DNA from 2 places in the Anabaena sp. CCY 9613 genome. Region 1 is predicted to be linked to the other one. Evidence: predicted binding sites of a transcription regulator. Region 1 holds the regulator's gene; the other holds the start of a gene.
The links. Region 1 encodes NtcA, which controls nitrogen genes in cyanobacteria. Its sites were predicted from a motif close to TNTGTANNNNNNNNTACANA; they were not measured.

Region 1 (16,894 bases):
GATGGAAAATTATTGACTTGTGAACCTGCTACCTCTTTACCAATGGCACAGCGTTATTTCTTATTTTAAGGACTAGTACCGCTGCCTTGAAAGTCAAAATTCAAATTTTAAGTCCGCCAAATCATCCTTAATAAACAGTTTGTAGAAGCTGCTATGCGTCTACAGTCCCTCATTCCAGGGCTAAAGTCCTGACTAGGAGCGAACCTTTTTTATTAAGTGCTAAACAGAACTTGTCCATTGACGATAGCCAACAGTTTTACTCTTAACGGCCCTGCTGTATAAGTATCCTCCGCGGCGATCGCTTTGATTTCCAACGTTTGCTCATACTGCCTTAATTGCGAGAAAAAGCGTAAAAAAGTATTGTCTAATTGGACATTTTCGACGATTCCCGCATTCCGGGCCCGAAATTGAGAAGCCGAAATTAGCAGATCCAGTCTTTGCCGCAGTTGATAGGTGGTCATATTTTTAGGATCAGCCGTAGTTGTGGCCAAAACCTCACTTCCGGAAAAAACTAGTTGATTGCGTGCTGTATCTGCAAAAAATTCTATCTGGTTTTCTCCCCTGACATAATTGCCAGCTGAGAAGATTCGCATGACGTATTCCCTACCATCGTTAATTTGCTGGGTTAGTTGCTCAATTCTTTCTGGGGTAACACGCAATATATCTTCATTCGCAGGGATTGTCCCAGGTTCTGAGAGTTCAATGTTGGCATTGCGGTTAGCTTCCTGCAACAGCTGGATTACCACCTGACGCGCTAGGTCTTCTTGGTTAATACCACGAACTACACCAGATGCCAAAACTTGACCCCGAAATAAAGCTAGTTTGCCTAAACGCAAATCACGGTATGACTGGTAATATTTTTCTAGTCTGGCTACTTCTTGTTCTAAATAATTCTGTTGTCTTTCTAATTCTTTGAGGCGAGATTCCCTAATGGCAATTACTTGTTCTCGCGCCGCAATTTCTTCATTGCGCTTTTTAATTAATCCATCTAGTTCGGCAATTTTGCGATCGCGCTGGTCTATAGCTGTTTTGGCTTCATCAATGGCTTTTTTTGCTTCGGCGTAAAGTCGTTGACGTTCTGCCCTAAGTTCTTCAATGGCTGACTGCAATACTTTTCTCTGATCATAAACGCTTTGCAGTTCCGTTAGGGCTTGTTCATAGCGATTAGCTACTTGACTTAATTGACCTTGGGTGCGTTGGAGTTGTTTTTGGGTTTGGGCCTGTTGGCTAAGGGTGCGGTTTAGTTGGGCTTGAGTTTCCCGTTGTTTAGTATTTGCTGCTTGTAAGGACTTATTAATTACTTGTAACTCTTGTTGTGCTTGGGCTTGTTCAATCCTTGCTTGGCTTAACTCACTTTCTACCTGACTTTTTTGAGTTTCGGCAACTTTTAGCTGTTCGCGCTTTTCTCTCAAGTCTCTTTGAATATCCTCTAGCTCAAAGACCCCTTGCCTTAATCCTTCATCAGCCACAAATAAGATTCCCAAAGTTGATGTGGCAATCAATGCACCAGTAAAAATAGTCACTAGTACTGCTGTGCTTTTGGGACGAAGCTTAAATAGTGAGAGGCGAGCCTTGCCAACACGTGTGCCAATGCGATCGCCCACAGTGGCAATTACGCCCCCCAAAATTAAAATTGCTGCTATAAGGATGTACCCGGTGGTCATCTTCAGCTACCGTTCACGTAGTGTGCCGGAGGCATAATGCTTCCAGATACAGCCTACTACTTTCAAACATTATCTGGTGGAGGATGGAATATTGGCAATAGCTGAAACTACTCACGATTTTAGATTTACCTCCAGCTATGGGTGTCATCTTGAAAAACACAACACTTGCCACTCCACCTCCGTCTATTGCTTTTAAGTAAACTGCCTACTTAACGTAACAGGTTTATGCACAGTAATCTTCTTTTTGTGGATGGAAATCATCTTTTTCTCACGCAAATCCCCTAATAACCTGGTGACAGTTACACGAGTTGAACCAATTGCCTCAGCGATCGCCTGATGAGATAACTTGAGATCAATCGTAATTCCATCTGCACAAGGAACACCAAAATCACGACAAAGAATTAATAGAAAACTCACCAATCTCGAACCCATATCCCGGTGAGCCAAGGTTTCAATCATCATCTCTGTCTGTAAAATCCGCGAAGATAGTCCCCGCAGCATCAACATGGATAATTCTGGATTTTCCTTAAGTGCTTGCTCTACCTGTTCAATAGGAGCTGAAAGCAACTCTACAGGAGTAAATGCAACTGCATGGTAAAATCTATCTGACTTATTTCCCGTCAGTAATGACAACACACCAAAAACGCTATTTTCCCGCAGCAGTGCTACCGTTATTTCCTCACCTGCTTCGTACACCCTGGAAAGTTTAACAGCACCCTTTAAAAGAAAATAAACTCGTTCAGCAGGATCGCCGGGAAAAAAGATCGTTTTGTTGCGTTCAAACGTTTCCACAACCGGAGGAAAAGCTCCAGTTGCCATCTGACGAAATACATTTGCTAGGGCTTTATCTTGTGTCACGATCATCTCCCTTCCCCTACCCAATGCCGGAAAAACAAAAACTGATTACCTAAGAATACACCCGAAAAAAGAATAAAGCACCGTCAACCTTTCTGTGCATTCCTATACTCAACCCCACAACTTCACAGTTATTTGTTCATAATGATACATAATTTTTCATGTTTTTAGCTAGTAGTTGTTATAAGTACTTGCACAGTTGTAGTCATCAGGTTTTTTGCCAAAATTTTCATAATATCTTGAGAATATCTTAAGGATTATCTAGGAAAATTTTTCCGAAAACAGTTCACATAATCATCATTTTTGCAAATCATGTGTAAAACCAAGATAAACTCACCTCAGATTCTAGTATGCTCCTAATGATTGGTTGCATTTACAATTTCTATGCTGAATCTCACTGGAAAAAACGCCTTAGTTACAGGAATTGCCAATAACCGCTCCATCGCCTGGGGGATTGCTCAACAACTGCATCAAGCAGGAGCAAACTTAGGTATTACTTACTTGCCAGATGACCGAGGCAAGATGGAGAAAAAAGTTGCCGAATTAGTGGAACCTCTTAATCCCAGCTTATTTGTTCCCTGTAATGTCCAAAACGACGAACAAATTCAGTCTACCTTTGCAGCCATTCAAGAAAAATGGGGCAAACTAGACATTCTTATTCACTGTTTAGCTTTCGCCAACAAAGACGATTTAACTGGTGGTTTTAGCCAAACCTCTCGTGCTGGATTTAAAACCGCTTTAGAAATTAGCACCTACTCCTTAGTGCAATTAAGCGGTGCAGCCAAACCGCTAATGACAGAAGGAGGTAGTATTATTACCCTGACATATTTAGGTGGTGTCAGAGCTGTTCCCAACTACAATGTCATGGGAGTAGCTAAAGCGGGTTTAGAAGCTAGTGTACGTTATTTAGCGGCTGAACTAGGGCCACAAAACATTCGCGTCAATGCCATCTCCGCCGGGCCAATTCGCACTTTGGCGTCATCAGCAGTAGGCGGAATCTTAGATATGATTCACCATGTAGAAGAAGTAGCCCCCCTCCGACGCACCGTCACCCAGCAAGAAGTAGGCAACACAGCTGCCTTCTTGTCCAGCGATTTAGCCAGTGGTATCACCGGGCAAGTTCTGTACGTAGATGCAGGATATGAAATCATGGGAATGTAAGATCATTGGGGGAGTGGAAGCTAGAGGCTAGAGGCTAGAGATAAATTCCTCTGTCATCTCCCCCAATACCCAATACCTAATACCCAGTCCCCATTTCCTATGCAAACAAGCGATACCTTCAGTAAGGACTCCGTCCAACGCCAAATTATCGAAGCTCAAACTGCTCGCGTGGCCTCTGTTCACCGCACCACTGGTGAGACGGATGTGCAAGTTACCATTAACCTGGATGGTACAGGTATCTGCACCTCAGCCACCGGGATTCCGTTTTTGGATCACATGTTGCATCAAATTGCCTCTCACGGGTTGATTGACTTAAATGTCCAAGCCCAGGGAGACTGGGAAATTGATGACCACCATACCAATGAAGATGTAGGTATCACTTTAGGGCAAGCTTTCGCTCAAGCATTAGGGAATAGAAAAGGAATTGTCCGCTTTGGTAATTTTCTCGCACCCTTAGATGAAGCTTTAGTGCAAGTGGCGCTAGATTTTTCTGGACGTCCACACTTGAGTTACGGCTTGGATATTCCTACCCAGCGTGTGGGAACTTATGATACTCAGCTAGTACGCGAGTTTTTTGTAGCTTTGGTCAACCATAGCCAAATGACACTTCACATTCGCCAACTGGATGGTATTAATTCCCATCATATTATTGAGGCGACATTTAAAGCTTTTGCTAGAGCTACCCGGATGGCTGTGGAAATTGATCCTCGTCGCGGTGGTACTATTCCCAGTTCCAAGGGTTTTCTGTAAAAGTAAAACAGAGGGTGTCAATTAGCTGTTTGGTTTGTGATAATTGACAAACCTAGTGGTAATTATGACTGTTAGACCATTGGGTACACTGCAATTAATACACGAAACAGAGATGAAGTCTGGTGCAAATACCCTTAATTCTCCGCTGAATATTACAGAAAATCCGCCAGTAGTCCTAACTGCTGATTTGCGAAAAGTCTATCGCACGGGATTTTGGCTGAATCAAAAAATTGTATCCCTTAAAGGTTGTTCGCTCACGGTATACCAAGGTGAAACCTTTGGGTTACTAGGGCCTAATGGTGCTGGTAAAACTACTCTGTTAAAACTGTTGTTGGGAATTATTCGTCCCACTGCCGGCAAGGGTTTATTATTAGGTCAACCATTAGGCGATCGCCATGCTAAACAACGTATCGGTTATCTGCCAGAAAATCCTTATTTATATGACTATCTCACGGGCTGGGAATTTTTACAGCTAGCGGCTGGGTTATTCCAAATTCCTCAAAGTGTACAACGTCAACGCATTCCCCAACTATTGGAATTAGTGGGTTTATCCCTCACAGATGCCCAAAAAAAGCCCATGCGGCGCTATTCTAAAGGCATGTTACAGCGTGTGGGTATGGCCCAGGCACTGATAAATGATCCAGACTTGATATTTCTCGATGAACCAATGTCTGGTTTAGATCCTGTGGGACGCTACCAAATGCGGGAAATTATTTTGTCCCTCAAAGCCGCCGGGAAGACGATTTTCTTTAACAGTCATGTTCTTAGTGAAGTCGAACAAATTTGCGATCGCATAGCTATCCTCTCTCAAGGTAAGATGATTTGTTCTGGTTCTCTTTATGAACTTTTAGGAACTGGAAACACATACTACGTCAAAGGTCAAGGTGGTGACGGGGAAATTTTGAAAAAATGGATACCGAGCCTAGTATTTGCCCATGATGGTTCTTGGCAAGGCACGCTACAAGAAGATTATTATGATTTTCTTGCTAGTCTCCGTTTGATGGGGGGGCAAATCATTTCTATGAACTTATCTCGCCACACCCTAGAAGATTTCTTTATTCAACAGTTACAAAAAAGTAAGCCGGTTAATTAGTATTTCTGACTGGTCAAAATTTTTCACCGTACATCTTTCTATTACAGAATACACCGTATACGCAAGTGTCCGATTCTGGAAAAAGTGAGGGACAATTTTCTAATACCATCTGTCAAATTTATCCAATACCAGCTATTTTTGCCAAAATAACAGTTAAAATTCTCTCTTGCTTTATTGAGAATTTTTAGTTGATAAAGCCCCTAAAGTATAAACTGTGGCTGCTGTAGATGAATGTTATTGATGACAAAAGTAATTTTTTTAACTCAAATAAAATGATTCTTTTTTTGATATCAATCAAATACCATAGGAGGGAATTTATACTAGACTGAAACTCAAGTACATCTTTAAGTTAACTTTACTAAAAATTCAACATTAATAAATAAATATCCCTCCGGAAAATTACACTTTTCAAGGAAAATAAGTAATGTTGGGGAACTTGAATCGGGGAACTTGAATAATTAAGTATAGTCAAAATTTAGATGTTTATAAAAAACTATGCCGATCACAGTCTTAGAGTCTAAGGTAAATATGCTTAACACAGGTTTGCTGAAATTCCTCACCCAACCAGTTATGGGTGTGGCTTTGTTAACGGCTGTCAGTGCGGCTGTACCGTCTGCGAGCCTAGCTCAGGGACAATTAGTACCACCAACACAACCAGCATCACCAACGGGTCAACAAGTATTTCCTACAGGACAACAAGTATCACCGGGTACACAACCAATATTTCCTACGGGACAACAAGTATCACCAAGTGTACCAATAGATACTAATTATTCTTTAGGTGGTGGTGATCTAATTCGCGTAAACGTATTTGAAGTACCAGAATATACAGGCGAATATCAAATTCCTCCAGGTGGATCAATTAACCTACCTTTAATTGGCAGTGTTTCCGTTTTGGGTCTGACAACCGAACAAGCGGCTGATGAAATTGCCAACAGGTATTCTCGCTTTCTCAAACGTCCCCTGATTTCAGTTAACCTGTTATCACCTAGACCTATTAATATTTTAGTTGCTGGAGAAGTAACACGTCCTGGGTCTTATACTCTGAACTTACAAGGTGGCGCGGGTAATAATCCAGGGGTACAATACCCAACTGTATTAGCTGCACTCACCACAGCCCAAGGCGTGACCTTGGCAGCAGATGTAACTCAAGTGCAATTAAGACGGAAAATTGGACGTTCTTCAGAGCAAGTTGTTAATCTCAATTTAAAAGAACTAATTCAAACAGGTAGGATAGACCAAGATATTACTTTAAGAGATGGTGACACCATAGTTGTGCCAACTGCAACTACTTTCAACGTCGCAGAAGCACGAAATTTATTTTCAGCTAACTTTGCCGCTAGCCCCACAACACCACGTACTGTAGCCATCATTGGTGAAGTGAATCGTCCTGGCTCATATCTTGTTGGCCAGGGTGGTGGAGGTGAAGAAGGCGCTGGTGGTTTACCCACTGTAATGCGAGCGCTGCAAGTAGCTGGAGGAATTACATCACAAGCTGATGTTCGGAATCTCCAACTCCGCCGACCCACAAGAACTGGTTCACAACAAAATATAAATATCGATCTCTGGGAATTATTACAAAGCGGTGATATTGATCAAGACATAATTGTGCAGGACGGAGATACAATTGTCATTCCTACTGCTACTGAGATCAATACAGCAGAAGCTACTCAATTAGCTGCCACCACTTTGTCTCCGGCGACAATTCAAGTGGGCGTAGTAGGCGAAGTTAAACGACCGGGCGCCGTAGACATTAAGCCCAATAGCTCTTTAAATCAGGCATTACTGGCTGCGGGTGGATTCAACGACGCTAGAGCTAGAACAACCACAGTAGATTTAGTTCGCCTTAATCCTAATGGTTCTGTGACTAAGCGGGAAGTTAAAGTTGATTTCTCCCAAGGAATTAATGAAGAAACTAATCCCATACTCCGCAATAATGACGTTGTTATCGTCAACCGCTCTGGTTTAGCCTCGGCTGGCGATGCTGTGGGTACAGTAGTTAACCCACTAGGCGGTTTGTTAGGAGTATTCAGAGCTATATTCGGTCTGTTCTAAAAACTGTGGCTCAAGGATAATAAAAAGAGTGGGTTTGAAGTTGTTTTATTTGACTAGCGATGGCAACTTCAAACCCATAATTGTAGTCAATAAGTTGACTGACATTTTCACTCCTCACATCGTATGTACTCTTGGCTGGGTAAAAATTTACCTCAAACATCCTTCATTAAAGGATTATTGTGCAGTTTAACTTTAGTTGTAAGCTGTGGTGTCGACATCCCCACCACTCAAGCAGCAGAAACAGTTACTATTCGCTTGGGCCCCTTTCAACAATCTTTAAATATCAGCGACGTTGAAAGATTTGCCAAAACAGGTAACCTGCCAGAACACTTACAAATATATAGTGCTGTATTAACACCGCAAATCGGAGAATTACTGAACCGACAGTTACAAGTAGATCCAGGATTTGCCGATAAATTCATCGATGAATTAGCGCGATCGCCACAAGGCAGACAATTAATTACTTCCTTAGAAGCGGCAATACCAGGCAGTACGCCAGAAACCCTCCAGGCAGCACTCAACCTCTCTTTGCGTCAAGTCAACGGTTTAAGTGCAATTGGTTTTTTGCGAGCTTACCCACAGGAAAATATTACTGTAGACGCTTCTCAAGCAGCGCAAATTGCCTTAGCATTTAACGCCAATAACTTACAAAGTCAAGTTTTGGGTCGGTTGCTAGAACGAGAATTGTTAGTAAAAAATAATACGCCTTTTCAGCCAACCTTTGACCCCGCAACCACAGGTCAAGCAACCGTTCAACAGCAGACACTCACCTTCCAAGACAGTCAACGCAACCGCCGCATTCCTGTAGATATTTATTGGAGTCAGCAAAATACCCCAGCGCCATTGGTAGTACTTTCCCACGGATTGGGAGCCAATCGCCAATTTTTTAGCTATTTGGCACGTCATTTAGCTTCCCACGGGGTTACAGTTGCGGCAATTGAGCATCCAGGAAGTAATTCTACTGCTATCAATAAAGTGTCTAGTCAAGTCAACTTGGCACAATTACTACCAGCCAGGGAATTTGTTGACCGACCGCAAGATGTCAGCTTTTTACTCAACGAATTAGAAAAACTCAATACTCAAGCAGGACAACTGCAAGGAAAGCTCAACACAGAGCAAGTCACAGTTATCGGTCACTCCTTAGGTGGTCATACAGCATTAGCCTTAGTGGGTGGAGAAATAGATTTAAAGCCATTGCAAGAATTCTGTAAAACCTCTCTTTCCTTTGGCGAATCTCCCGGTGATTGGTTGCAATGTGCAGCGGCTAGTTTAAAAGATAGCAAACCACAGGTAAAAGACGAGCGAGTTAAAAGGGCGATCGCTCTTAATCCTCTTGTGGGTAGACTGTTTGGTAACAACGGTTTGAGCAAAGTTACCAAACCCGTTTTAATTGTCAGCAGCACCGAAGATGCTTTGACCCCAGCCTTGAGTCATCAAATTAGACCTTTTCAGCAACTAGGGGGTGCTAAATATTTGTTAACTGCCATTGGTGCAACTCACTTGAGTATTACCGATCCCGCATATCCGGCCAGTGCAGCGACTACACTTGTCAGAGAAAAGCGGGGACAAGAAACCGATGCTTTGCGCGAACTGATTCGTGGTGTAACTTTAGCGTTTATTAAACAAGACACACCAGAAGCCGCGATTTACCAACCATTTCTGACACCAGCCTACGCCCAATCACTATCTACCCAAGAAATACCCTTAAGGTTCAATTCTGATTTGCCAAGAAATATTAAACCCTGGTTGGGTTTCGCTATCAATGAAATGTGGGGAATTGGGAATCGGGAGTAAGGAGACACCAATCACTAATCCCTTATCCCCAAGCCCTAAAAGTAAATTTAATAACATACCTCCTCCTTGCCAGCGTGTGATCTAGGTGCTTTAATAGCGATCGCATGATGCCAAAATGTTCTGCCTAAGCAATACCTAGAAGACCAGCGACTTGTAATGAGATATCAATATTGATGTTCATAAGATTACAGCCTCAAAACATTAAGCTGAAATTAGGACTAAGGTAGTACCATGTCTTTTAAACTAAAATTCGCCCAAAAGCTGAATAGGAGGATGTATGGAGCCACTTATTGCCATAGTCTTAGCGCTGATAGGCTATGCCTTAGGATCTGCCAAATTAATTAATCAAGGTAACGAAGCCTTAGTAGAAAGGTTGGGGCGATATCATCGTAAACTTTCACCTGGACTGAACTTTATTGTGCCTCTGGTTGATCAGGTGGTGATGGAAGATACAACCCGCGAGCAGTTTCTAGATATCAAACCGCAAAATGTGATTACCAGAGATAACATTTACCTGGAAGTTGATGCTGTTCTGTTCTGGCGTATTAGAGATATGGTCAAGAGTTTTTACGAAATTGATGATCTCCAAGGTTCACTAACACAGTTAGCGACAACCACACTGCGAGAAGTCATTGCCCAAAATACTGTAGAGGAAACCAACGTTTCCCGTGCCGAAATGGATACAGCCATTTTAAACCAGTTGAATCGGACCACAGAAGATTGGGGCGTTCAGATTCTGCGATTAGATATTCAAAGCCTGACACCTCCGGAAAGCGTGCGAAAGTCAATGGAAGAGGAACGGGCTGCGGAAATAAAAAAACGAGCATTGGCTTTTGAAGCAGAAGGGGAACGTGACGCCGCTATTAAAAAAGCCCAAGGAACTCAAACTTCAATGCAGATAATTGCTGAAGCTTTACGTACCCATCCAGAAAGCAGAGAAATCTTACGGTATCTTGTAGCTCAAGATTATGTAATGGCTAGTCAAAAATTAGGTGAAAGCAATAACGCCAAAATTGTTTTTGTAGACCCCAGCAAAAGTAATGAAGTGTATGATCAGTTGATTGCTGATGCAGTAGCAAGAGAAGGTAACGGCAGAAGTTCTGAAAATGGTAATCCTAACTCTTAGGTATGCTGTATTCTTGTCGCAACAGCGCATCAGCTACCTGTGACACATCACGCATTTCTAAAACATCGTGAACTCGGAGGATATCAGCACCATTAAAAATTGCAGCACAACAAGCCGCTGCTGTGCCCCAAACCCGTGCTTGCGGATCTGGTTGATCTAAAATGTGACCAATGAAACTTTTACGGGATGCTCCTACCAAAATAGGACAGTTTAACTCTTTCAATAAATGCAAGCGGCGAAAAATTTCTAAATTTTGCTCATAATTCTTCGCAAAACCAATACCAGGATCAATAATAATTTTCTTTTGATCAACACCCACAGCAGTTGCCGCTGAAATTTGTTTTATTAAAAAACTAGAAATCTCTCTTATTAAATCCTCATAATCAGTCATTTGTTGCATAGTCTGCGGTGTACCCCGAATGTGCATCAACACAATTGGCACATCTAAACTAGCTACTGTGGGGAACATTTCTGAGTCAAAGGTGCCCCCAGAAATATCATTAATCATGTCTGCTCCAGCTTCTACAGATGCTTTTGCTACAGCAGCCCTAGTTGTGTCTACAGAAATTGGTACGGTAATTTCTTCTCTTAGCGCCTGCAATACTGGTATTACTCGATCCAGTTCTTCTGCTAAAGTTATTTGTGGCGCTCCCGGTCGAGTTGATTGACCACCCACATCAATAATGTCAGCACCAGCCGCTACCATTGCTTGTGCCTGTGCCAAAGCCGCAGAACTATTATTAAACACACCTCCATCACTAAAGCTATCAGGTGTGACATTCAAAATACCCATAAGATAAGTGCGCTGTCCCCAATGGAAACAGCGTCCTCGAATTATCAACTTGCTTGACATAAATTTACATAACTTATCTTTTTCTGCCAATGCGGACAAGATGCCCGCTGCACAAAAATTGTAATGAAAGCAAAAGCACTTTGATTATTCATTAGTGATTGAATAAAACGCATTCCCCGGCTTTGCCAGGGAAAAGGCGTTATGCATGGGGTTACTTGTGGTTGACAATCCGCGCAAAACTTGCAGGTTCTAGACTCGCTCCTCCCACAAGCGCGCCATCAATTTCTGGTTGAGCCATAATCTCATCAATATTCTCTGGCTTCACTGAGCCACCATATTGAATTGAAACATTGGGATTACTCAACTGACTGCGAATTAAACCAATTACCCGATTAGCCTCTTTTGCTTCACAAGTGTCACCAGTACCGATTGCCCAAATTGGTTCGTAGGCAATCACCAAGTTATTTTGATCCACATCTACGAGGTCTTTTTCTAGCTGGGTAGAAATCAGTGATTCAGTTTCTCCAGCATCTCGTTGTTGTTTCGTTTCACCAACACATAAAATTGGTGTCAAACCATACCTTTGAGCCGCTTTCAGCCGTAGATTAACAGTTGCGTCCGTTTCACAAAAGTATTGCCGTCGTTCGCTATGACCGACAATTACAAACCGCACACCACTTTCCGTCAGCATAGGGCCAGAAATTTCACCAGTATAGGCTCCATTTTCTTCCCAGTGGATATTTTGTGCCCCCAACTGGATGCGGCTACCATGTAAAGTTTTAGATAAAACGTTTAAGTTAGTAAAGGGAGGGCATAATACCACTTCTCGTCCTTCGGGCGTTTCCTCCAAATTGGGCAGAAATCCTCGTAAAAACTCCTGGGTTTCTGCCTGGGTTTTGAACATTTTCCAGTTACCGGCAATTACTATTTTACGCACAGGTGATTTAGTCAAGATTCTAACGCTACTAGATGCATTTTTCAGTTTAGGACGTTTTGTTAGTCATTAGTCATTAATTGGGGAGTAGGGAGTAGGGACTGGGATGAAGAATTAATTCTCCCTCATCTCTCAACCTCCTTCTATGCCATACCTAAGGTAAGCGACGCTAACGCTTGTCAAAAATAACTAGGATAGAACTATGGGGATAAAATCCTATATTGCAAATTTCACATTGCTATGACTTCCACATTGCCATTACCTGAACCTCATCACAGCGATTCTGCCAACACGGATGCTAATTCTCTCAACTGGGAGGAGGAACTAGATAGTGCCATTTTTAGCTTTGAAGATATTCAAACAGAACTAAATTATAAACAAGCACAAACGGCGCTGCGGAATTTAGTAGTCAATCTTGATTTGTCACCCCAAGAAAAAAAAGGATTAGAGGCTGAACTGGCTGATTTAGAAACCATGTTGGGTAAATTAGACAGCATGGTAGTGCAAATTGCTGCCTTTGGTATGGTGGGACGTGGTAAATCTTCCCTATTAAATGCCTTGGTTGGGCAAACGGTGTTTGAAACTGGCCCTTTACATGGAGTTACCCGTGATGCCCAAACAGTGAACTGGAGTATTAGTGAGGAGGCTATTGGCGAATCTGAACGTACTTTACGGGTGACTTTACCTGCAACCGGTCAATCTCAGGTGGAATTAATTGACACTCCCGGTTTAGACGAGGTAGATGGTGACACTCGTGCAGCTTTAGCTGAACAAGTAGCCAAGCAAGCAGATTTAATTTTGTTTGTGATTTCTGGAGATATGACCAAGATAGAACACGAAGCTCTTTCTCAGTTGCGGGAAGCAGGTAAGCCCATCATCTTGGTATTTAATAAAGTAGACCAGTATCCTGAAGCCGATCGCCGGGCAATTTACCAAAAAATCCGCGATGAGCGGGTAAAGGAATTACTCACGCCGCTAGAAATCGTCATGGCAGCCGCATCACCGTTGGTGAAAACAGCAGTACTGCGCCCGGATGGTAGTAGGGGAATGCAGATGCGTACAGGTACAGCCCAAATTGAAGAACTGAAGCTGAAAATTTTGGAGATTCTGCACCGTGAGGGTAAAGCTTTGGTTGCTCTCAATACTATGCTTTATGCCGACAACGTGAATGAGCAATTAGTAGAGCGAAAATTAATCATTCGTGAACAGAATGCTAATCAGTTGATTTGGAAAGCCGTGATGACCAAAGCCGTTGCGATCGCTCTCAATCCGGTTACTGTAGTAGATATACTGAGTAGTGTAGTAATTGATATTTCCCTGATTTTGGGTTTATCTAAACTCTATGGCATCCCCATGAGTGAAACTGGTGCTGTACAATTGCTACAAAAAATCGCCTTGAGTATGGGGGGTATTGGTGTCAGTGAGTTGTTAGCTAACTTGGGCTTGAGTGGACTAAAAACTTTACTAGGTATCTCTGCATCAGCTACAGCTGGCGCTACCATTGGCCCTTATATCTCAGTGGCCTTAACTCAAGCTGGGGTATCGGGTGTTTCTTCTTATGGCATTGGACAAGTAACCAAAGTTTATTTGGCCAATGGAGCCACTTGGGGGCCAGAAGGGCCAAAAGCAGTCATCGGTCAGATTTTGTCTAACCTAGATGAAACATCAATTCTCAATCGCATTAAAGAAGAATTACTACAAAAGGTAAAACTGAAAAAATAAAAACTAATGACCCAAAATTCAGCAAATACTTTGTCAGTGGCTCGACAGGCATTTGAGTATTTTACTCACGGTTTAGCGACTGGTGAATGGGAAGCATTTTTAGATATGCTCACAGAAGATTTTACCTTTTGGTTTCCCATGGGCAAATTTCACGGATTAAATGCAGGTAAAGATAGGGCTACAGAGTTTTTTGAATATGTATCTGCATCGTTTAAACCCGGATTAAAACTAACTTCTTTAGACCGGATTACCAGTAATGAAACAACTGTAGTATTTGAATTTTGTGATGAAGGACTTTTATTAGGACAACCTTATAAAAATAGAGTAGCAGTTTCTTTTGATGTGCGGGGAGATAAAATTTGTAGCTATAGAGAATACTTTGGTAGTGATGGTAAATCTTATTAACCCAAATTATTTTATTTTCCCAATAAATTCTTCCTTTTACTCTCTTTAATTTCTTTGTGTTCTTTGTGTCCTTTGCGTGCGGTATGCGCTGCGCGCACGCTACGCGAATGTTTAACCAAATACTACTGTTCTATTGGCATATACCAAAACGCGATTTTGTAAATGTAACCGCACCGCTCTAGCTAATACTACTCGCTCTAAATCTTTACCTTTTCTAATCAAATCATCAATTTCATCACGGTGACTAACTCGTACTACATCTTGTTCGATAATGGGCCCGGCATCTAAATCAGCAGTAGCATAATGAGCGGTAGCTCCAATAATTTTAACCCCCCGTTCAAAGGCGCGATGATAAGGATTCGCTCCGATAAAAGCTGGCAAAAATGAATGATGAATGTTGATAATCTGGGGAAATTGATTAATAAAATCTTCACTGACAACTTGCATATATTTCGCCAATACAACTAAATCAATTTTGTATCGTTGTAATAATTCTAGTTGTTGGGCTTCTTGTTCAGATTTGTTATCTTTAGTAATGGGAATATGATGAAAATCAATGCCAAATTGTTCAGCCACCACCTTTAAATTAGAATGGTTACTAATTATCAAAGAAATTTCAGCAGCAAATTCTTTAGCACGGTGTCGCCAAATTAAATCAAATAAACAATGGTCTTGCCGACTTACCCAAATAGCAATCCGTGGGATAGTATCAGAAAAGTGTAATTCCCACTGAGCATTTAAAGGTTGAGCGATCGCATTAAATGCAGGGTAAATAAATTCTCTAGGCAAATTAAATCCGTCTAATTGCCATTCAATACGGGTGAGAAATAACCCAGCAGCAAAGTCCGTATGCTGGTCTGCATGGATAATGTTGCCACCATTAGCATAGATAAAATTAGCAAATTTTGCTACTAGTCCTCTTTGATCAGGGCAAGAAATGAGCAAAGTGGCGGTGGGATTTGTCATAACTGCGGACTATCGCTTTAGTTATTCTAGTATCAATTTTTACTGCTCGGTTTCTGGAGTTGGTTCAGCCGCACTTGCATCTTCTGGTTGTTTCCACTCAGAGATTTCTCGATTTACGGCATTTTCAAAATCTACAGATACTAACAGGACATCCATATTACCATTAGGTTGCACAGCAGAATCAGTTTGAGCATACAAGAAACGACGATTAAAGTCAGGATTACCTAAAATTAGCTGGTGAGTTTTTTGATTCTTCAGATTAATATTGATAGTCGCTTGGGGTTGATCTAAACCAAAGTCGGCTCGCTGATTAACTGAAGCTGATAAAGTGCGATCGCTTGTACCTTTAACTAATAAATCTGTTAAATAAGCAACTATGGCGTCATTAGCTGGTTCTGATGTCGGAGATGTCAGCAACCATTTGGGATCATTGGTGTCCGCATTACGTTGTAAATTGAGGGTGATATCCTTGGTTTTAATACTCAAAGATTGGATATCTTCTTCTGTAAATGAAAATATTTGCTGCTGTTGTGCCTTAACTTCTTGTCGCTGAGTTTCACCGCGAATTTCATAGAAGTAAACAAAACCACCCAACCCCAGGGCTAGGAAGATTAAAATTAAAGTTGTGCGTGGTATTTTCATCTTAGCCAAGTTTTGATTCTCATGAAAATAGATTAGCGATCGCCTGAGTAAAATGCTCGCTTTATTAACCATAGCGTCAGTGCTGACAAGTCAGTTTCCCTAACAACAAACTTATGTTGTGAAGACTGTATTCAAAATATCGCGGTGCATTAATGCCCTATCGACTAAAGATTGAATTTGGTCAGACGAAAGCGGCTCACCGTTGGCATAATGTTCTATCCAGGTTGTACTAATTATGTTGGAGTCATCTGGTAACTTGGCCAAATCCCAACCAGGCATTTCTAATTCTTCCATTAACCGATTGACTTTGGGATCGTAACTTAGAGCAAAACAGCGACAACCTTCAGCCGCAGCCATAATTAAACTGTGGAGGCGCATTCCAATGACCATTTCTACGCCTTTGTAAACACCTTTTAAAAGTTGGGGATCTTCTAAACACAAAATTTGGCTAACATCTTTTAATTGGGGTTGAATCGCTTCAGCAATTTCTAAATCTTCACTTTTTTGAAAGGGCAGCAATAATATAAATGCTTGGGTGGCTGTTTGAAAATCTATTAAGGCGCGAGTTAAGTTAGCCAAACGTGCTGCTGTCAGTTGGGGATGGTTTCTTAACGTCACAGCAACTCTCGGCGCTGGGAAGTCCCAAAGTCCGGGAACTGGTTTACTATCTAACGCCCAAACAGGATCAGGCGCTAACAGACAAGGAATTTGCCACTGGGCTAATAAATCTGCACTGACGCGATCGCGTACACTAACTTTGGTACAACCTTGAAAATTTTGCCGTGCTAACCAGCGAGTGGGCGGACGTTTTAACGGGCCAATTCCTTGGCCCCAAGCAATGGTTTTCAAACCCATCTTTTGAGCCAACGCCATCAGCCCGCCGTAATAAAATGGACTAATGGTACTAGTAACATCTTGAATTAAACTCCCACCG
Region 2 (16,894 bases), 190 kb from region 1:
GGTTCTATCTCCAGCACTTCTAGCTTTAAAGAACGCTCAATTTTGTCACAGATATCATTAAACCGAGGACTAGGACTAGCTGCTGTCACCACTAAATCAGCATCATGTTCTTGGGCAAAAGCTAAAATTTCTTGTGCCACATCACCACGGCGAATAACAACAGGTAACTCTAGTAAACATTCATAAATAAATGCAATACGTTTGAGACTTAATTGCCATTCTTCAATCAAAGCTTCATCCCATACCCAAATTGCTGGTGCATCAGGATATTCTTGTAGTCCAGGATTGTCAGGACTGAGGCAGTCTCCATGTATCCAAACAATTGGTTGACTCATGTTTTAGCTTTTACCTTTCTTCCCCCGTTGCCAACTTTGACTGTTAGGTTTCTTTGTAAATTCACCTTTAGGAAAAAGTTGCTGTTCTAATTCTTCGTAGCTACCTTCAAAATCACAATGACCATAAAGTGGACACTTTTGACAATAAATACCTTTGGTGTAACGTTCTAAATTTTCGCGGTTGAAAAAATAGGGTTTATGGCTAAAGGTGCTAGCCACCCATTGCCATGACATATTATTACTAGCAGGATCACCATCTAACAGATGTTGGAGAAACCACTTAGCCCCAGCTTGCCAACGAATGCGTCGCCAATGGACAGTGTAAGCGGCTAGCCACATTCGGATATGATTGTGTAGATAACCAGTTGACCGTAATTCATGGCTGAAGCTATCAATACAAACCATTCCTGTACTACCTTCTATGATGTCTGGTGGTAAATTTGGCGCGTATTCTGATGGGGCGTAACCAGTTTTGTACTCTTCTTGGTCTTGCCAAATATCATTACCTAGCTTGCCATATAACCTCTGCCAATAATCACGCCAGCCCAATTCATTAATTAGTTTACTGGCATCTTGGGGGTTTTCTACTTGGTCAAGGACATAATCTTTAATTTCTCGTAAACTCAAAACCCCATAACGAATGTAGGGTGAAAGTCGCGTGACAGCACCTGTTAACAAGTTTCGTGTTTTGGCGTAAGCTACTGGATTTACTTTTTGCAGTACTTGTACAGCAGCTTTGCGTCCCCCGATGGTTTCACTGATTTGGTCATCGCGTTCTGCTGCTTGGGGAAATTGTTCGCGGATATAGGCTATTAATTCATCACGATCGCTAAAGTCATTTCGCATGTTTTAACTAATATGTAGTTTACAAATATTCAAAAAAATAAAAGTTTGTCGTCAGCGACTCTAGCCCTGTAAAACTTTGTAAGAGAGCGATAAATCGCTCACTACGAACAAAAATTTATTTTTGGGCATGGACATAATCTATAAAATAAAATTTCGGAATTAGCCAAAATTTTAGCCAAGCATAAGCACCCATACTTAATGCTGCTGTAATCATCAGGGGTAAACCAACTTTAATTCTGACTGCATCAGGAAGTAAAGCAACTCCGGCTACAGTAATAATGCTGTATACCAAAAGTCCTAACTGTAGGCGTTGGAAAACTTTAAGTGCATTACGACAGCTATGACAAAGTAGGGTATGTTGTGTGTACCTATCCAGCAATACAGCGCGGTTATCATTGATTTTTGCTTTCTCGGTCACACTAATTCCTACTTCGTTCCAAGGTAGCTGTCCGTGACAATACTTATCAAACCAGTTGCGGAACTCAATCACCAAACGGTCAGCACTTGTAGGTAGTTTGTAGGCAGTTTTCCAGCTTTCAACTGACTGTCTTTGTTGAAGAAAATTTTCTTGCTGATGTAGCAAAATCATGTCTCCATCAAGTACCTGATTACGAGTTTTGATGTGAGACCACCAGCGTGGTGTAAAACTATGGAGTGTTTTGGCAAAGTTTCTGGGAAATTGAGCGACAATGCGAGACTTACCTGGAGATACAGGAATGCAGTAAGTTACAAGTCCCATTTTTTTCTCGGAGTCGCCAAAGTTGATATCATACTCCAGATAACAAGGTGGGGTAAAAGTGATTGTGGTTTTGAAGCGTCCGGAAGTAATTCCTTCAATTAACTTTGGTGTGGCTTGCACAATTTCCATCGGTATGGGTCTAGCGTATTCTCGTTTACCCTGTACGCCGTGATGGGCAAAAGGTACGTGACTAGGATCTACTATATTTTCAACTAAAGTTTGCCAGTCATATTCCAAATCACGCACATAGGAAGACCAGACAAATCCTTTGTTGGCATCGATTTGAGGTGAAAGTGGTAATGGTGTATTGGTAGCTTCTTCAGCCGATTTAGCGTCGGGCCAAACCCAAAGTAAATCATTTGCTTGGCAAACTGGGAGTGAAATTACACAAAAATTGTTTTGATTATTGCTAACAATTTTTGGATTTTCTGCTTGGGGAATGTGGGTACAGATGCCTTGAGAATCAAATTGCCAGCCATGATAGCTACAGGTTAAATTACCAGTTTTTTCATCAATACGCCCTTCACTTAATGGAGCGAGACGATGGGGACATTGATCTATAAAGACTTGGTAATTTTCAGATGATTGAGGTTTCCAGATAACTAGGCGTATTCCTAAAAGTGTGACTGGAGTTGGTCGGGTGGGATCAATATCTTCAATGGGTGAGAGAGGATACCAGTTTTGGAAGAAGTTGAATTCAGATGGCATTGTTCAGATTGGCTGTGCTGAATTAATATGTGAAAATTTCATGCAAAGACGCACAGCGTGCCGTAGTTCTCACCACGAAGTGCGTTAGATGTAAAGGAATATATAGCTTGATGTTCAACTTAACCACAATTGTTCAACAAGTCTAGTATTTTACATGCTGGATTTTTGACGGTTATTTTCCATCCCCTTGATGCCGTTGAGGAACATTGGCACAAATTTCTCCATAAAAGTTTGCGGATCACGTTGCCAAGCTGTTTGAGCAGCGCGAATCCTCGTAAATTGCAACTCAGGTGCTAACAAAGTTTGTGGTAAGCGTTCCATTAAATACTGGGGCCGTTCCCAAAGTGGCATTGTATTTGCTATTTCCACGAGATGAGTCACCCGGCGTAGTTCTGCACCTAAAGTGATATCCATTCCCGATTCAAATGCCGCCTGTTCAATAGCTGCATACTTTTGTTTAGCTTGCTCTACTTTTTGTTGGTGTTCTGGACTTTTACGAGCGATTTCTGTTAGCCAACGGTTCCCCCAACGCACATGTCCTGCTTCTTCTGGCAGAATTTTGGCAATGGTTTCGCGAATTTTGATGTTTTCTGTTGTTTGTGGCGCTTGTTTGAGGGCGTATATGTGAGCCGAAAAATACTCACAACCCCGTTTTTCGGTGACATTAATCGCTGCCAATGCAGCAATGATGCCATCTTCTCGGTCACTTTCCGTCTTGAAGGATTCTTTATCTATCAAACGATCAAATTCGTCAATATAGGAAGTTCCAGGGGGAGTACCGATGTCAGCGCCTAAATCCAGTAACAAATCAGTTAACCACATAGCATGACGAGCTTCATCACAGATGTGGTGAGATAAGTCCTGTAACAGTTCCTTTGGTTTGCCATTGAGTTGTTCAATGACCCCGGTTAAATCTTTACAGCTGCGTTGTTCGCTGTAGCGGTAGCGATTGAGGGTAATAAGATGGATTTCGCGATCGCTAACTACCTGTTGGAGAATATCCCTGGCACTCAAGGAATTTTGAAATTTACGTGGATAAATAACTGTCATAGTTGGGTTAATTTTTGTTAACTATATTAGTTTGATGGTAACTGGCAATAGCACTTAGTTGCCAAAAATCAAGCAATTTTCCTACTCCAGATATATGAGTTTAATTTTCTAAGTGTAAATAATTGTAACGAATAAAATGATCTACCTGGGGAAATGACTATTCTTCGGCATGACACGAAGCAAAAGCATAAATAACCACAATTTATTGCTTTTTTGTTAGTTTAGGGGCAATTTTTCACTAATTTGCCTTGGACAATCGCTACTACAATTTTCTTTACATGAATTTTTATTACAAAACCTTATTTTGTAACATTGGTTACAGAATTGTGTGTTAGTTTAGTAAATGAAGAGATAAATAGTTAAGCATATATCACTAACTAAAACCATAAGGAGGACTGTGTTATGTCTATTCAAGATAGATCCCGTGCGCTAACAATGCTGCAATACAAGCAAGTCAAGAATCGGCAACAATCAATGCTGATGCGTGCTGCACAAGAACTCGGTCTTCCTGAAGAAATATCCGAATATTGGAATCCTATTCAAGGGAAGATAGATCCTACAACTCGGTTGATTTATGAAAGCAGCCATGCTGCAATGAGCTAGGTTTTTAGCCTTGCCAAGAAAATCTGAGCAAACCAATGTCTAGACTAACAATCTAGATTGTGGATTTTAGAGTTGCAGTAAACCTAGGTTGTGAACGTGACACAAGATGTGAAAAAAAGCCACCCTATATAGGGTGGCAAAAAATTCACTAATTCACTAGTTTTGAGAATTAGCAATCGTAATAGAGATGAAACTCATAAGGATGAGGACGCAACTGCAACTGCTTAATTTCGTTAGCTAGCTTGTAGTCGATCCAGTTTTCAATGAAGTCTTCTGAGAAAACACCTGTTTCTGTCAAGAAAGTATGGTCGTTTTCTAGTGCTTCCAATGCCAAATCCAGAGAACCCGGAGTTGAAGGAACCTTCGCCAGTTCTTCTGGAGAAAGTTCATAAATATTCTTATCTAAGGGTTCACCAGGATGGATTTTGTTCTTGATGCCATCGATACCAGCACAAAGCATAGCAGCGAATGCTAAGTAGGGGTTAGAAGTTGCATCAGGACAACGGAATTCCAATCGCTTGGCTTTAGGGTTATCGCCAGATAGAGGAATCCGCACAGAAGCAGAACGGTTACCTTGAGAGTAAGCCAAGTTCACTGGTGCTTCATAGCCAGGTACTAGACGTTTGTAAGAGTTAGTTGTGGGGTTGGTAATAGCCAAAAGTGCTGGTGCGTGCTTGAGGATACCACCAATGTAGTAAAGTCCCATTTCACTCAAACCAGCATACTTATCACCTGCAAATAAGGGTTTGCCATCTTTCCAGATGGACTGGTGACAGTGCATCCCAGAACCGTTATCGCCAAAAATGGGTTTTGGCATGAAGGTGACTGTTTTGCCATATTTCTTAGCAACGTTCTTGATGACATATTTGTAAGTCATCAGCCAGTCAGCAGCTTCAATCAACTTACCAAACTTGAAGCCTAGTTCGCACTGACCACCAGTAGCAACTTCGTGGTGTTGTTTTTCAATAGGTACGCCACAATCTGCCATCGTTAATAGCATCTCTGTACGAATATCTTGGAAGCTATCCGTTGGCGATACTGGGAAATAACCTTCTTTGAAGCGTGGTTTGTAACCCAAATTGGGGCTTTCTTTCTTACCAGAATTCCAGCGACCTTCCACAGAGTCTACATGATAGTAACCTTCGTGGGCATTTTGGTCAAAACGGACATCATCAAAGATAAAGAATTCAGCTTCAGGACCAAAGAAAGCTGTGTCACCAATGCCAGTAGAAACTAGGTAGTCTATTGCTTTTTGAGCAATCACACGGGGACAACGGCTGTACCATTCGCCCGTGCGGGGTTCTTTAATACTACAAACTATACTGAGCGTTGGCTCTTTCATGAAGGGGTCGATCCAAGCAGTGTTGGCATCGAGTACCATCATCATGTCTGATTCTTCGATGCCTTTCCAACCCCGAATGCTGGAACCGTCGAAGGCTACGCCATCAGAGAAGGAACTTTCATCGATTTGATTGTGGTACACGGTGAGGTGCTGCCAAGTACCAGGTGTATCGATGAATTTCAGATCAATCATCTGAATTTTTTGGTCTTGAATCATTTTCAAGACTTCTTGTGGGGTTGTCATTGTTACTCCTTCTCTACCAATTTCCTAACATAAAATCATAATCTTCCAAAGCATCCTAACCCAGATGATCTGAACCAAGTTGTTGATGACACACCTGAAATATCATAAATCCTAGACATTAGAGGATTTTGTAGTTTTTGTTACAGCTTATCCGGATTACAGGTTATATTAACCTTTTCCCCAACATCTGCACAAAACTTAAAGTTCATCTCATTAGGGGACAACTTTGGCATAGAATCCTTAAATAGCGGATGAATTGTTTTTGTGCCGCATCTATTTTAAATGGCACAAAAATTTACGGGTGCATAAGTGCAGCCAAATTAATATCAAACCATAGATAGTAATGATTGGGAGAAGAAGGAATGCGCGATGCAGTTACAAGCTTGATTAAGAATTATGACGTTGCTGGTCGGTATTTTGACCGGAATGCAATTGATAGCCTTAAATCTTATTTTGAAAGTGGTACAGCACGAGTAAAAGCAGCGGCGGCTATTAACTCAAATGCTGCTTCATTGGTAAAACAGGCTGGTTCTAAGTTATTTGAAGAACAGCCAGAGTTGATTCGTCCAGGCGGCAATGCCTACACTACTCGTCGTTATGCCGCTTGTCTACGAGATATGGACTACTACCTGCGCTATGCGACCTATGCGTTGGTTGCTGGCAACATGAATGTATTGGATGAGCGCGTACTGCAAGGGCTAAGAGAAACTTACAATTCTTTAAGTGTACCCATTGGTCCCACTGTTTATGGTATCCAGATTCTTAAGGACTTGGTGAAGGCTCAAGTAGCCGCGGACGGTGTTGCAGATACTGCCTTTGTTGATGAGCCGTTTGATTATATGACTCGTGAATTGAGCGAGAAAGATATTTAGATTTTAGGTGGGCAAGGTGTCTGCCCCATAAGAATTATAAATAGCGATCGCACTTTGGTTTTATGGGGCGATCGCTTTTTTATGAACCCTACCAGGCGTTGAAAAGGACTTTATTTAAGTTTTCGCCGCCAGATGGTAACATCGCGCCTCTGTCAAATAACTTTGCTAGATTAAAGCTGTGTTTTTGGAACTATCTTTTGACTAATGCCAGCCAGAGACATCTACCACGCCGCAGTCATTAAAGCACTCATAGCAGATGGTTGGACAATAACCAACGATCCATTATACCTTGCATACGGAGGTAGAGAACTTTACGTAGATATTGGAGCAGAAAGAGTTACTATTGCTGCTGAGAGAGACAATCAAAAAATAGCTGTTGAAATCAAAAGTTTTCTGAGTCCTTCTCCCGTGAATGATCTCCAGGAAGCTGTAGGACAGTATGAAGTTTATCGCAGTGTGCTTAAAGAACTACAACCAAAACGCCAACTTTATTTAGCAGTTCCCAAGCGAGTTTATGAAGGTATATTTTCCGAACGCTTTGGTCAGCTAATTCTTCATAGTATAGGAATAAACCTAATTGTCTTTGACGAGCAACTAGAAAGGATTATCAAATGGATAAGCTAGCTCGGTATCGTGAAATTATTCGTCAGTTGATATTTGACTATGCTGGTCACAAGCCTGCTAACGGTCAAATAGAGACAGAAGCAGTCATTGACTCGGAGCGAGACCACTACGAAGTGTTACATATCGGTTGGGATGGCGTGCGCCGAGTACATGGTTCTGTGGTACATATAGATATTATTAATGATAAAGTGTGGATTCAATATGATGGTACTTCTGTTCCAGTGGCAGAGGCATTATTAGAAGCAGGTATCTTGCGCGAAGATATTGTTTTGGGTTTTCATCCTGCTGAACTACGGCAATACACGGATTTTGCTGTATCTTAATTATCTTGATATTGTGTATTTACAAAGAATAAAAGAAGCGAGAAGTTAGGGCGATGCCTGCGGTGGGCTGCGCTAACGCAAATCGTAGTGTATATTTTCTCAAAATCATCTACGAGAATATCTAGAATTATGGGATTATAAGGTTTGCTGCTACTGGGTAGTGAAGAATAGTACTCGCTACATATACCAATGATAAGGAGAAGTTCTACTAATGGGGTTCCAGAAAAGGACTTGGTTGCTTGTTCTGTTTTTGCTGTCATTAGTAGGTGCGATCGCTTTTCATATAATCCAAGTCTCCCAGACTGAAAAACTATATCCCATGAGTGTTTTGCAAAAGGGATATGGAAGTAAGACTGAAAACTTATATCCTGTGCAGTTTTATATGGCGGGAAAGAGAAGCGGGTATGCTTATGTTAACCAAGCTGCACAGATGGTTGTTGAACCTCAATTTGATTATGCCAACGAATTTTCTGAGGGATTTGCACCTGTAAGAATCAATAAAAAATGGGGATTTATAAACCTTCAGGGACAAATAGCCATTCCCCCACAGTATGATACGGTTGGTGAATCAAGGTCTCTTTATGGTGGCGATAAAGATTATTTCTCAAGTTCTTTTTCGGAAGGTTTGGCAGGTGTAAAACTTAACGGGAAATGGGGATTTATTCATCAAAAAGGTGAATTAGTAATCCCTTACCGATACGATAAAGTTCAGCGATTCTCTGGTGGTGTAGCAACTGTTAAAGAAAATGGTCTATGGGGCGTAATCAATTCACAGGGCAAATGGATCATTGAGCCTGTAGATAAATCTCCAATTCGGTTTTTTCAAGGAATAACCAAACTTAATTATTTAATTTCTTGGGATAAATCAGGGCAGCCAATTGGTAATCCCAACATTTACTGGGATAAATCAGGGCAGCTAGTGGGCAACTTCTACAGCCCACCTCAGTTAGCTAAAGAGTTTCAGGAAGGACTTGCAATAATTCAAATATTGCGGAAAGATTTACCGCCTGAAGTAATAACCTCAGAATATTTATCTTACTCGTGGACTGAATGTGGCTTTCAAGATAAACAAGGAAAAGTGGTCATAGAACCACAATTTAACGGTTGTAAAAGTTTTTCACAAGGATTAGCAGCCGTTAGAGTTGTTAAAAAAGTGGGAGATAAATTAGATACAAAATGGGGCTATATTAACAAAACAGCCAAGTTCGCTATTAGTCCACAATTCGATTATGCTGATAGCTTAGTTGAAGAACTTGGTTTAGTGGTTTCTCATGGCAAGATTGGTTTTATTGACAAAACAGGCAAGGTTGTTATTAAACCACAGTTTGACCCAAGTTCAAGTTTAATATCATCTTCAGAGTCTTTGAAATCACAATTTAAACAATATCCTGATCAGCTTCAACCAAGCGAAGTAATGCCATATCGCTTTTCTAATGGGCTTGCGGCTGTAGGGAAAGATAATAAATGTGGATATATCGATAAAACTGGTAAATTCGCCATTCAACCTCAATTTACTCGGTGTGAGCAGTTTGACCAATACGGGGTCGCTAAAGTTTATCAGAATGACTATGATGGTTTTTACATCACTCGTGATGGTAAAACATTTCCACAAATGATCACCACTGCTAATTTGAGCAAGTTCTATCCAGTTAGAATCAAACTTCTAACTTCAGTAATGGCTTGCTTGTTGTGGATTGTTGCTATTAGCTGTCATGAGTTTGGACACGCAATTGTAGCTTATTGGGGTGGGGATTCTTCAGTTAAAGACAAAGGATATTTAAGCTTTGACCCGCGTCGATACATTAATCCTATACACAGTATTATTCTGCCAGGCATTTTCTTAGTCACAGGTGGATTAGCTTTACCTGGTGCAGCAGTCTATATTGAATTTGAGCAGCTTCGGAACCGTTTATGGTCTAGCTTTACAGCAGCAGCAGGCCCAATCGCTAGTATAATTTTTGGATTGCTATTAGTTCCCGTATTTCATGTCAGTCTTGCTTGGAACTTTCCTCATTGGTTTTCTGCATTTATTGCTGTTTTTATTAATTTGCAATTTATTATCGCGCTGTTGAACTTGCTGCCAATTCCCCCATTAGATGGCTATCGGATTCTTTCTGTTTGGCTGCCATCCTGGCTACAAGATCGCAGTGGTATTGCATCTCTAATTGGACTCTTGTTTATCTGCTTTATATTACCTTTTATTTCAATAACTAATTTACTCTTTCTTTTACCTTTTGCTATTACGCTTAGGCTAGGAATATCTGAGGAGTTCTCTTTAGGTGGCTGGAATTTACTTGACCGTTGGTACTCAGGATTGCCTTTTCTAATTGCTGGTATTGTTTATCTAGTTTACCAGCCAGCATTCATTTTTCGATCCGCCGGGTTCATACTAGAAAGTTTTTTCCCTGAATTAGCATTGAAGATGTACGATAAATCCATCGAATTAGATCCCAAAAATGCTTTTGCATGGGAAAGAAAAGCATTAATTATTGGTAGGCAAAATCTAGAAGCAATTCCTATCTGGGAAGAAGCAATTAAACTTAATCCTTATAATCGTTTCTCACGAAGGATGCTTATTATAGAATTAAGGTTATCTCGTATATGGTCTAAACCTGATGGAAGACTAGAAGCAGCGATTGAAGAATATATCAAAAGTTATCCCAAAGATGGTTGGGCATGGGGTGTAAAAGCTTTAACTCTAGACGAGATGGGAAATGATGAAGAAGCATTATTAGCTTGGGAAAAAAATATTAAATTTGATCCTAGCGATCGCAATAAATGGCGGACATGGACGAAATAATCAACTTTAGAACGTTTAAGAAGTTTAAACAAGCTCTAACTGATTTGAAAGTTCTCAGTGCTGAGTAATAATATATTGATTTGCGATCGTCGCTCTCAACCGCTTATTTGCTCATTATACTGCTCATAATTTCTCAAGTTTTACAACGCCGCCTGCAATTGCCTCTACCATTAATCTGTAACCTTCCATCAGTGACATACCGACAAGTGGATCTGACTCAGCTTCATCAATCGGAATGGTTAGTAATTGCTCATCCCAAACAACAATAGCTTCATACACATCAAACACACATTCACTACCATCTCCTAGAATTGCTCGTCCTCGCCTTTTCCAGGGTAGTTTTAATGCAGCAATGAAATCTGGCGGTAAGGATAACCAACCGTTAAAACCTGTATCAACAATGGCGGTTTGCTCATGTACTTTAGCATCAGCACCACAAATACGTAGAACGATAATTGGCTCGTAGTCAGCATTCACACTTCCAATAATCATTTTGTTTTGTGGATGCGACCAGCCCCGAACCGACGGACATAGCGAGAGCCAACACGCACAAACCAGATTTGTGCATCTGGGTTGCGAGTTTCAAGACGCTTTGAGGCATTCATTTCATCAGTATCGATTTCCCAGCCACCTGTCTCGATGTCGATTGCAACAATTTTGCCATAATCATTTGCTTCGACTTGTGGGCGCACTTGAGAGTCGTAAATTTCATCACCGCGACGAGCAAATTCTTCTTTACTGTAACGAGGTTGTCGTAATGGCATAATAAATCTTTCGTAGTCTTAGACCACTGGTTAGGAAGGAAAAACTTCTCTAGCGTTTATTGTAAACTCAAGAGTTGAATTAGATTGGCTAATAGTACGATCGCTCAAAGATTAAACGTATTAGCTTATCTTATCTGGACTAGAACCACTATAAGCCACAATAGAAGTTGCCGATGTTTGAGGCGCTGATTATGGAAGAATTATTCACTCTCAAAGACTTGCTTGTTAAGGGCGATGTTCAAGGAGCGTTGGTTATTGTTGAAGAATTAACAGAAATGAGTCGAAATGACATTATTAAAACGATTCGCAGTTATGCCGTGATTCTTCTGTTACATTTAATTAAACAAAAAGCTGAAAAACGCTCGATGCGCTCTTGGGAGGTCTTCATTCGCAATTCAGTTCGGGAGATTCAGCGAGAAAATAAGCGCCGCCAAGCTGGAGGTTATTACCTTTTACGTGAAGAATTATGGGAAACTTTAGAGGAAGCTTATTTAAATGCCATTGATGAAGCTTCCTTGGAAGTAGCAGAAGGTCGTTATGAGCCGGATGAGTTAAAAAAGTTGGTAACCCGCAAAGAAATTATTAATTGCGCTTTAGATTTAATATTGTCAGGAGAGTCAAGTTAATTGGTCAAACAGCGACTCGATACATTATTAGTAGAGTTAAATTTATGTACTTCTCGCGCCTTAGCACAGCGATTAATTCAGGCGGGGGAAGTGACTGTCAATCAACAGGTAATTGATAAAGCTGGGACGGAAGTTGATACTGCGGCGCAAATTAAAATTAAAGAGCGATCGCGCTTCGTTTCTCGCGGGGGAGAAAAACTCGCCAAAGCTTTAGAATTATTTACAATTCCCATAGCAGAACGCATTTGTTTAGATGGTGGTATTTCTACAGGTGGTTTTACCGATTGTCTTCTGCAAGCTGGAGCCACAAAAGTTTACGGAATTGATGTTGGTTATGGACAAGTTGATTGGGGTTTAAGAAATGATCCACGGGTAATTTTACGCGAACGCACCAATTTACGTAATCTCACACCCGATGAGTTGTATGGTGATGGTGACCAGATACCTGATCTGGCGGTGGTGGATGTATCGTTTATATCCTTAACCAAGATTTTGCCTGCTGTATGGCGATTAACTCAATCTCCCAGGGATGCAGTATTGCTAGTCAAGCCACAATTTGAAGTGGGAAAATCCCGTGTAGGCAAAAAAGGCGTTGTCCGCGATCCTCATGACCAAGCTGATGCCATTTTCCAGGTATTGCAAGTAGCCCACGAGTTAGGATGGCAATACAACGGCTTAACTTGGTCGCCCATTACTGGCCCGGCGGGGAATATCGAATATCTTCTCTGGTTAAGAATGGACAGCGTAACACCACCGCCTGATTTAGATGCGATTAAGCAAGTGACACAATCAGCAATGTCTGAGTTACGAGATCATTAAACATCGTAGATGAGACATTCTATTGCTTCAGGATGAGTATCACAGTAGCTTTCTAAAGCAGTTTTGCGTTGTTTGGACTGCTTTTGATGAGCTTTTTCAGCTTGTAATTCTTCCACAATATCCCAAGCTACTGCACAGCCAGCTGAATTGTCACCGTCTACTTCGCAGGTTTCACGAGCTTCTACGATGGCTTCTAAGATGGCTTCTTGAAGAGTTGTTTTCCCAGAGTTAACAGCGGCTTGAAGGACTTCTAGGGATGTTGTCATGATATTTTCACCTTTGGTTGAGTGAGATTTTCTTTAAGTGTTGATGGCTGAGTATTGAGTCCCTAGTCCCTAGCCTCTACAGGCAGTCTATGAGGACTACTATTTCCAGTTTAGTGAGACTTCTCGAAAGAGTCTGGTAGTGAACACCGACAAAAGAGGCAGGGGAGCAGGGAGCAGGGGAGCAGCACTTCGGCTACGCTCAGTGGACGGGAGCAGGGGAGAAGACCCCATCCATGCTTGGTTCCGTCAAAATTCAGGATGAAACGCCAAATTTTCACCCTCATTTTTTATTGGGTCATTTTCCTAATTTTGCATCGGAAATTGGCAATTTCAACCCATTGTCAGCAGAATTTGATAGAAATTTTTGAATAGCAATAATTGAGCTATGATTTTTTAGTTTTTATTAATACTTTGTGCCTAATTCTTGTTGCAAGCGATACAGAATTGTATTTTGGTCAACTTGAGACAGGATTTCTTGAATTACTGTACTAGCTCCTAATTGTCCCCAAGTACAACCTTTTTCTAAATATACTTGAGCTGCTTTACCTACGGTATATGCACCATAAGCGGCAATTCCCCCTTGAGCGATCGCAGTGCCGGCATAGGCAGTAATATTAGTGGGGTTATCACCACTCGTGAGAGCAGCAGTACTCTTACCAAAACCTAAAAACAAACTACTACCTAATTCCCCCAAGAGCAAGCCACCAGAACTCAAAAAAATCGTCTTTAAAATTTTACTGGCTTCATAGCTAGTCATAGGCAAGCCATATAACCTTGATAGAGAACGAATTAAAGCTAAATCGGCAATGGTACCGCAAATTACATCTAAGACAGCGACAGGATTTAGCCCTACCGCCAAAGCTTTATATTTAGTAAATTTCCAAATGATGTCTTCGGCTTCTTTTTCACGTAAGTCGATGGTTTTTTGAGCGATCGCCGCTTCTGCATCCCGTGCTTGAATCAGTGCATTTAATGCTAGAAGCGATCGCCCTTCTCGATTGAGGATCTGCAAAATTGTCTGTTTAAGTTCATCTACTTGGGGTTGTGGTGTCTCCCATTCATAGCTGACACGACCATCAGGCCACTCAACACGCACTTCCATTGGTGCTGGTTCCGCCGCCACCATGACAATTTCATCAGGTAATAAAGGCTGTGCTTGGGGATTTCCTGCACCCAGTTGTTGCAAGTTATCATAAATTGCTGACCTATCTGTATCCGGATAAAGGTCTATCTTGTTAAATACCAAAATCAGTGGCTTTTGTGCTTGGCGCAACTCTAGTAATGCTCGATACTCAGTCCGAGTAATATCCCCTGAGACGACAAACAAAATTAAATCAGCTTGACGTGTGACTTCTCGCGCCATTTGCGCCCGTGCTTCACCAGCAATTTCATCTAAACCAGGAGTATCAATTAATTCTACTAGTACTTTACCGCCTGGTTGCCACCTGACAGAACGTGGCCATTGAGTGACACCATTAAGCGGGCCAGTTTGCAGAATTTTGTCTCCCAGTAAGGCATTTAACACGGCTGACTTACCTCGACTCACCAAACCAAAGACAGCAATTCTGATGACATTCGAGTCTAGTTTATTGAGTGTGGAGTTCAAAGCATCTAATTCTGGTTTTACCAAACCTGCCAATTCAGGGTTTGATGCCAACTGTCCTGACTTACGGAGGTATCCATACCAAGACAAAGCTTGTCTAAGACTAGCACGGGCGCGGTTTAAATGACTTTCTTGCAGATTACGCACGGAATTCAGTTAATTCAAGGTTGGACAAACAACAGGCTATATATTCATTTTGATCTAATTTCTCAGCTATTAGGGCGTGTTTTCCAAGTCGCCAACATCCTGGAGGGTGGCTGTGGGGGATGAGGGAGATGGAATACAAGCAATGACTAAACTCAGAACAGAGGATCATGTTCATTATCCCAACACTTGTCTTCATCCCAACTTCTGCCAGTGTGTTGACATTGATATTCCTCTTCTATCCAAGGAATTGATGTAGGATGGTGCGAGCCTTCGATTACGTTAAATAAGGGGAATATTAAAGATGGGAAAGTCTTGAAGATCACAATTAATAGAGTGATCAAAAAGCCGGATAAAATGACAACTCGGCTGTTACGGGGAAAAAGCTTTTCATAATTGTATGAGCCAATACTTTTTAGTTGGGATTTTAAATTTAAAAACATAAATTTTTAACCTATGAATGAAATTTAAATCAGCATTCAGACCATTGATATTGCAGTGAATTATGGAGAAAACTTATTTAAATTACCAAGGTATCGACAAGAAATTATTATACTTTTTACACATGGTTAGTTAAATAAAGTTTTAATAAAAAATGAAGTAAACACTGTTCAGATCTAGAGAAGCGAGGAAAATCAGTGAAAAAATTTGGACTACTGGGTTTAATGCTAATTAGTTGGGGAATATGGTTTGGTTTGCGTTCCTCAACACCCACCGTATCTTCAGTAGTAGCTAATACTACACCCTTGCCACAAAAAAATATTCGCTACGAGCAACGCACTTTGCCTGAAAGCATAGTTCATGTTTTATGGATACCCTCTAATAGCAGATTTTTGGTAACACCTGCATTATCAACAACACTAAAGACTATAGAGGAATTTGCTGATAATCATCAAGCGATCGCTATCTTAAATGCTGGTTTTTTTGACCCAGCTAATCAAAAATCTACATCCTATGTTGTGCTTGCTGGTGAAATTGCTGCTGATCCCAAACAAAACGAGCGACTGGTAAATAATCCCAACTTAAAGCCTTATCTCAGCCAAATTTTCAATCGCTCAGAATTTCGTCGCTATGAATGTGGGCAAACTATCCGCTATGATATTGCCCTCCACAATGATGCTGCACCAGTAGGTTGTAAGTTAATGGATGCTATGGGTGCGGGCCCTAGTTTATTACCAGAACTCACATCTGTACAGGAAGGCTTTGTGGATCGTACCCAAGGAAGAGATGCACTGGGTAGTCAACAACTTAATGCCAGAACTGCCATAGGCATTACTAATGCTGGCAGCATTGTTTTGGTCATGGTAGCGCAAAAGCCTGCAACTCCTGCTTCTGGCATGTCCTTACCAGGACTGGCGGATTTTATGAAAACACTTGGCGCCCAAAGAGCCATGAATTTGGATGGAGGTAGTTCTTCTTCCTTGTATTACAATGGCAAAACTGTTTACGGGAGGATGAATGCAGAAGGAAATCCTGTGAAGCGTCCCGTCAAGTCAGTTTTACTAATTCAAGAAAAATAATTAAATTCAATTTGACAAAAAAGTAACCACAGATACTATCTGTGGTTTCATCTCCACAACATTTAGATTAGCCAAAAATGGCAAAATAGAAACGCCATTGCCTACGCCTCTATATTTGCAATATAAGAAATTACCACCATGTACGATTACCGTTTTCATCTACTCTGGCTTCCCGAATTACATCAGAAATTTCTTCAGCATCTTTAACATGGTGAAGTGCTTTTTGCTCGCCATCAGGCTCATCGACAACGAAATAAGTTGGTACTGTGATGTGGTCACCTGTAATATCTGGTGAATCTACAGCCACTTGCTTGGCTTTTTCTTCAACTGATTGCGGTTGTTCATCAATGCGATCGCCTGGATTGGCTGTTAAGTTTTTTTCCTTAGCTGTTGGTTCTGGGCGTGAATGCCAATCTTTACTAACTGGTTGGTTAATTTGATTTTCGTGTTCTTTATTCATGGTTACTAGAAAAATTAAAATTTCTACATTAACTAAGACTAGTCTAGAAAATTACAGACAAAATGAGTTCCTTCTCAAGAAAGAGTTTGCGATGAGATTAGATAACAGGGAACAGGGAATAGCTTTGAAAGTCTTTTGGTGTTTGGTTTTTCTGCTAAATTGATGTCCTAAAATTTACGTTAAATGCTATAAAACCTCAAGACTTTC

Region 2: glnA (type I glutamate--ammonia ligase) is a predicted target of NtcA. The motif match lies at 5,994-6,013, and genes of this name have one in related genera.

What each region holds. Positions count from the first base shown of each region.
Region 1 covers NZ_CAWUDE010000008.1:33,726-50,619, forward strand. The annotation lists gene ureC (urease subunit alpha) at 1-69, shown strand, start outside; gene ACM0OT_RS11310 (DUF3084 domain-containing protein) at 213-1,664, opposite strand; gene ntcA (global nitrogen regulator NtcA) at 1,857-2,528, opposite strand; gene fabI (enoyl-ACP reductase FabI) at 2,904-3,680, shown strand; gene hisB (imidazoleglycerol-phosphate dehydratase HisB) at 3,780-4,430, shown strand; gene ACM0OT_RS11330 (ABC transporter ATP-binding protein) at 4,543-5,523, shown strand; gene ACM0OT_RS11335 (polysaccharide biosynthesis/export family protein) at 6,052-7,578, shown strand; gene ACM0OT_RS11340 (alpha/beta hydrolase) at 7,702-9,372, shown strand; gene ACM0OT_RS11345 (SPFH domain-containing protein) at 9,650-10,498, shown strand; gene folP (dihydropteroate synthase) at 10,488-11,351, opposite strand; gene tpiA (triose-phosphate isomerase) at 11,503-12,228, opposite strand; gene ACM0OT_RS11360 (GTP-binding protein) at 12,466-13,947, shown strand; gene ACM0OT_RS11365 (nuclear transport factor 2 family protein) at 13,954-14,352, shown strand; gene purU (formyltetrahydrofolate deformylase) at 14,464-15,318, opposite strand; gene ACM0OT_RS11375 (DUF4340 domain-containing protein) at 15,358-15,960, opposite strand; gene csaB (polysaccharide pyruvyl transferase CsaB) at 16,072-16,894, opposite strand, start outside.
Region 2 covers NZ_CAWUDE010000008.1:220,981-237,874, forward strand. The annotation lists gene ACM0OT_RS12130 (hypothetical protein) at 1-335, opposite strand, end outside; gene ACM0OT_RS12135 (FAD-binding domain-containing protein) at 339-1,181, opposite strand; gene ACM0OT_RS12140 (Rieske 2Fe-2S domain-containing protein) at 1,297-2,628, opposite strand; gene ACM0OT_RS12145 (ferritin-like domain-containing protein) at 2,779-3,678, opposite strand; gene ACM0OT_RS12150 (hypothetical protein) at 4,081-4,281, shown strand; gene glnA (type I glutamate--ammonia ligase) at 4,451-5,866, opposite strand; gene apcB (allophycocyanin subunit beta) at 6,229-6,738, shown strand; gene ACM0OT_RS12165 (element excision factor XisH family protein) at 6,943-7,362, shown strand; gene ACM0OT_RS12170 (XisI protein) at 7,350-7,685, shown strand; gene ACM0OT_RS12175 (WG repeat-containing protein) at 8,005-10,485, shown strand; gene ACM0OT_RS12180 (clan AA aspartic protease) at 10,609-10,977, opposite strand; gene ACM0OT_RS12185 (hypothetical protein) at 10,974-11,249, opposite strand; gene ACM0OT_RS12190 (DUF29 family protein) at 11,441-11,875, shown strand; gene ACM0OT_RS12195 (TlyA family RNA methyltransferase) at 11,876-12,694, shown strand; gene ACM0OT_RS12200 (Calvin cycle protein CP12) at 12,691-12,960, opposite strand; gene ACM0OT_RS12205 (GTP-binding protein) at 13,364-14,710, opposite strand; gene ACM0OT_RS12210 (phosphodiester glycosidase family protein) at 15,346-16,227, shown strand; gene ACM0OT_RS12215 (hypothetical protein) at 16,358-16,687, opposite strand.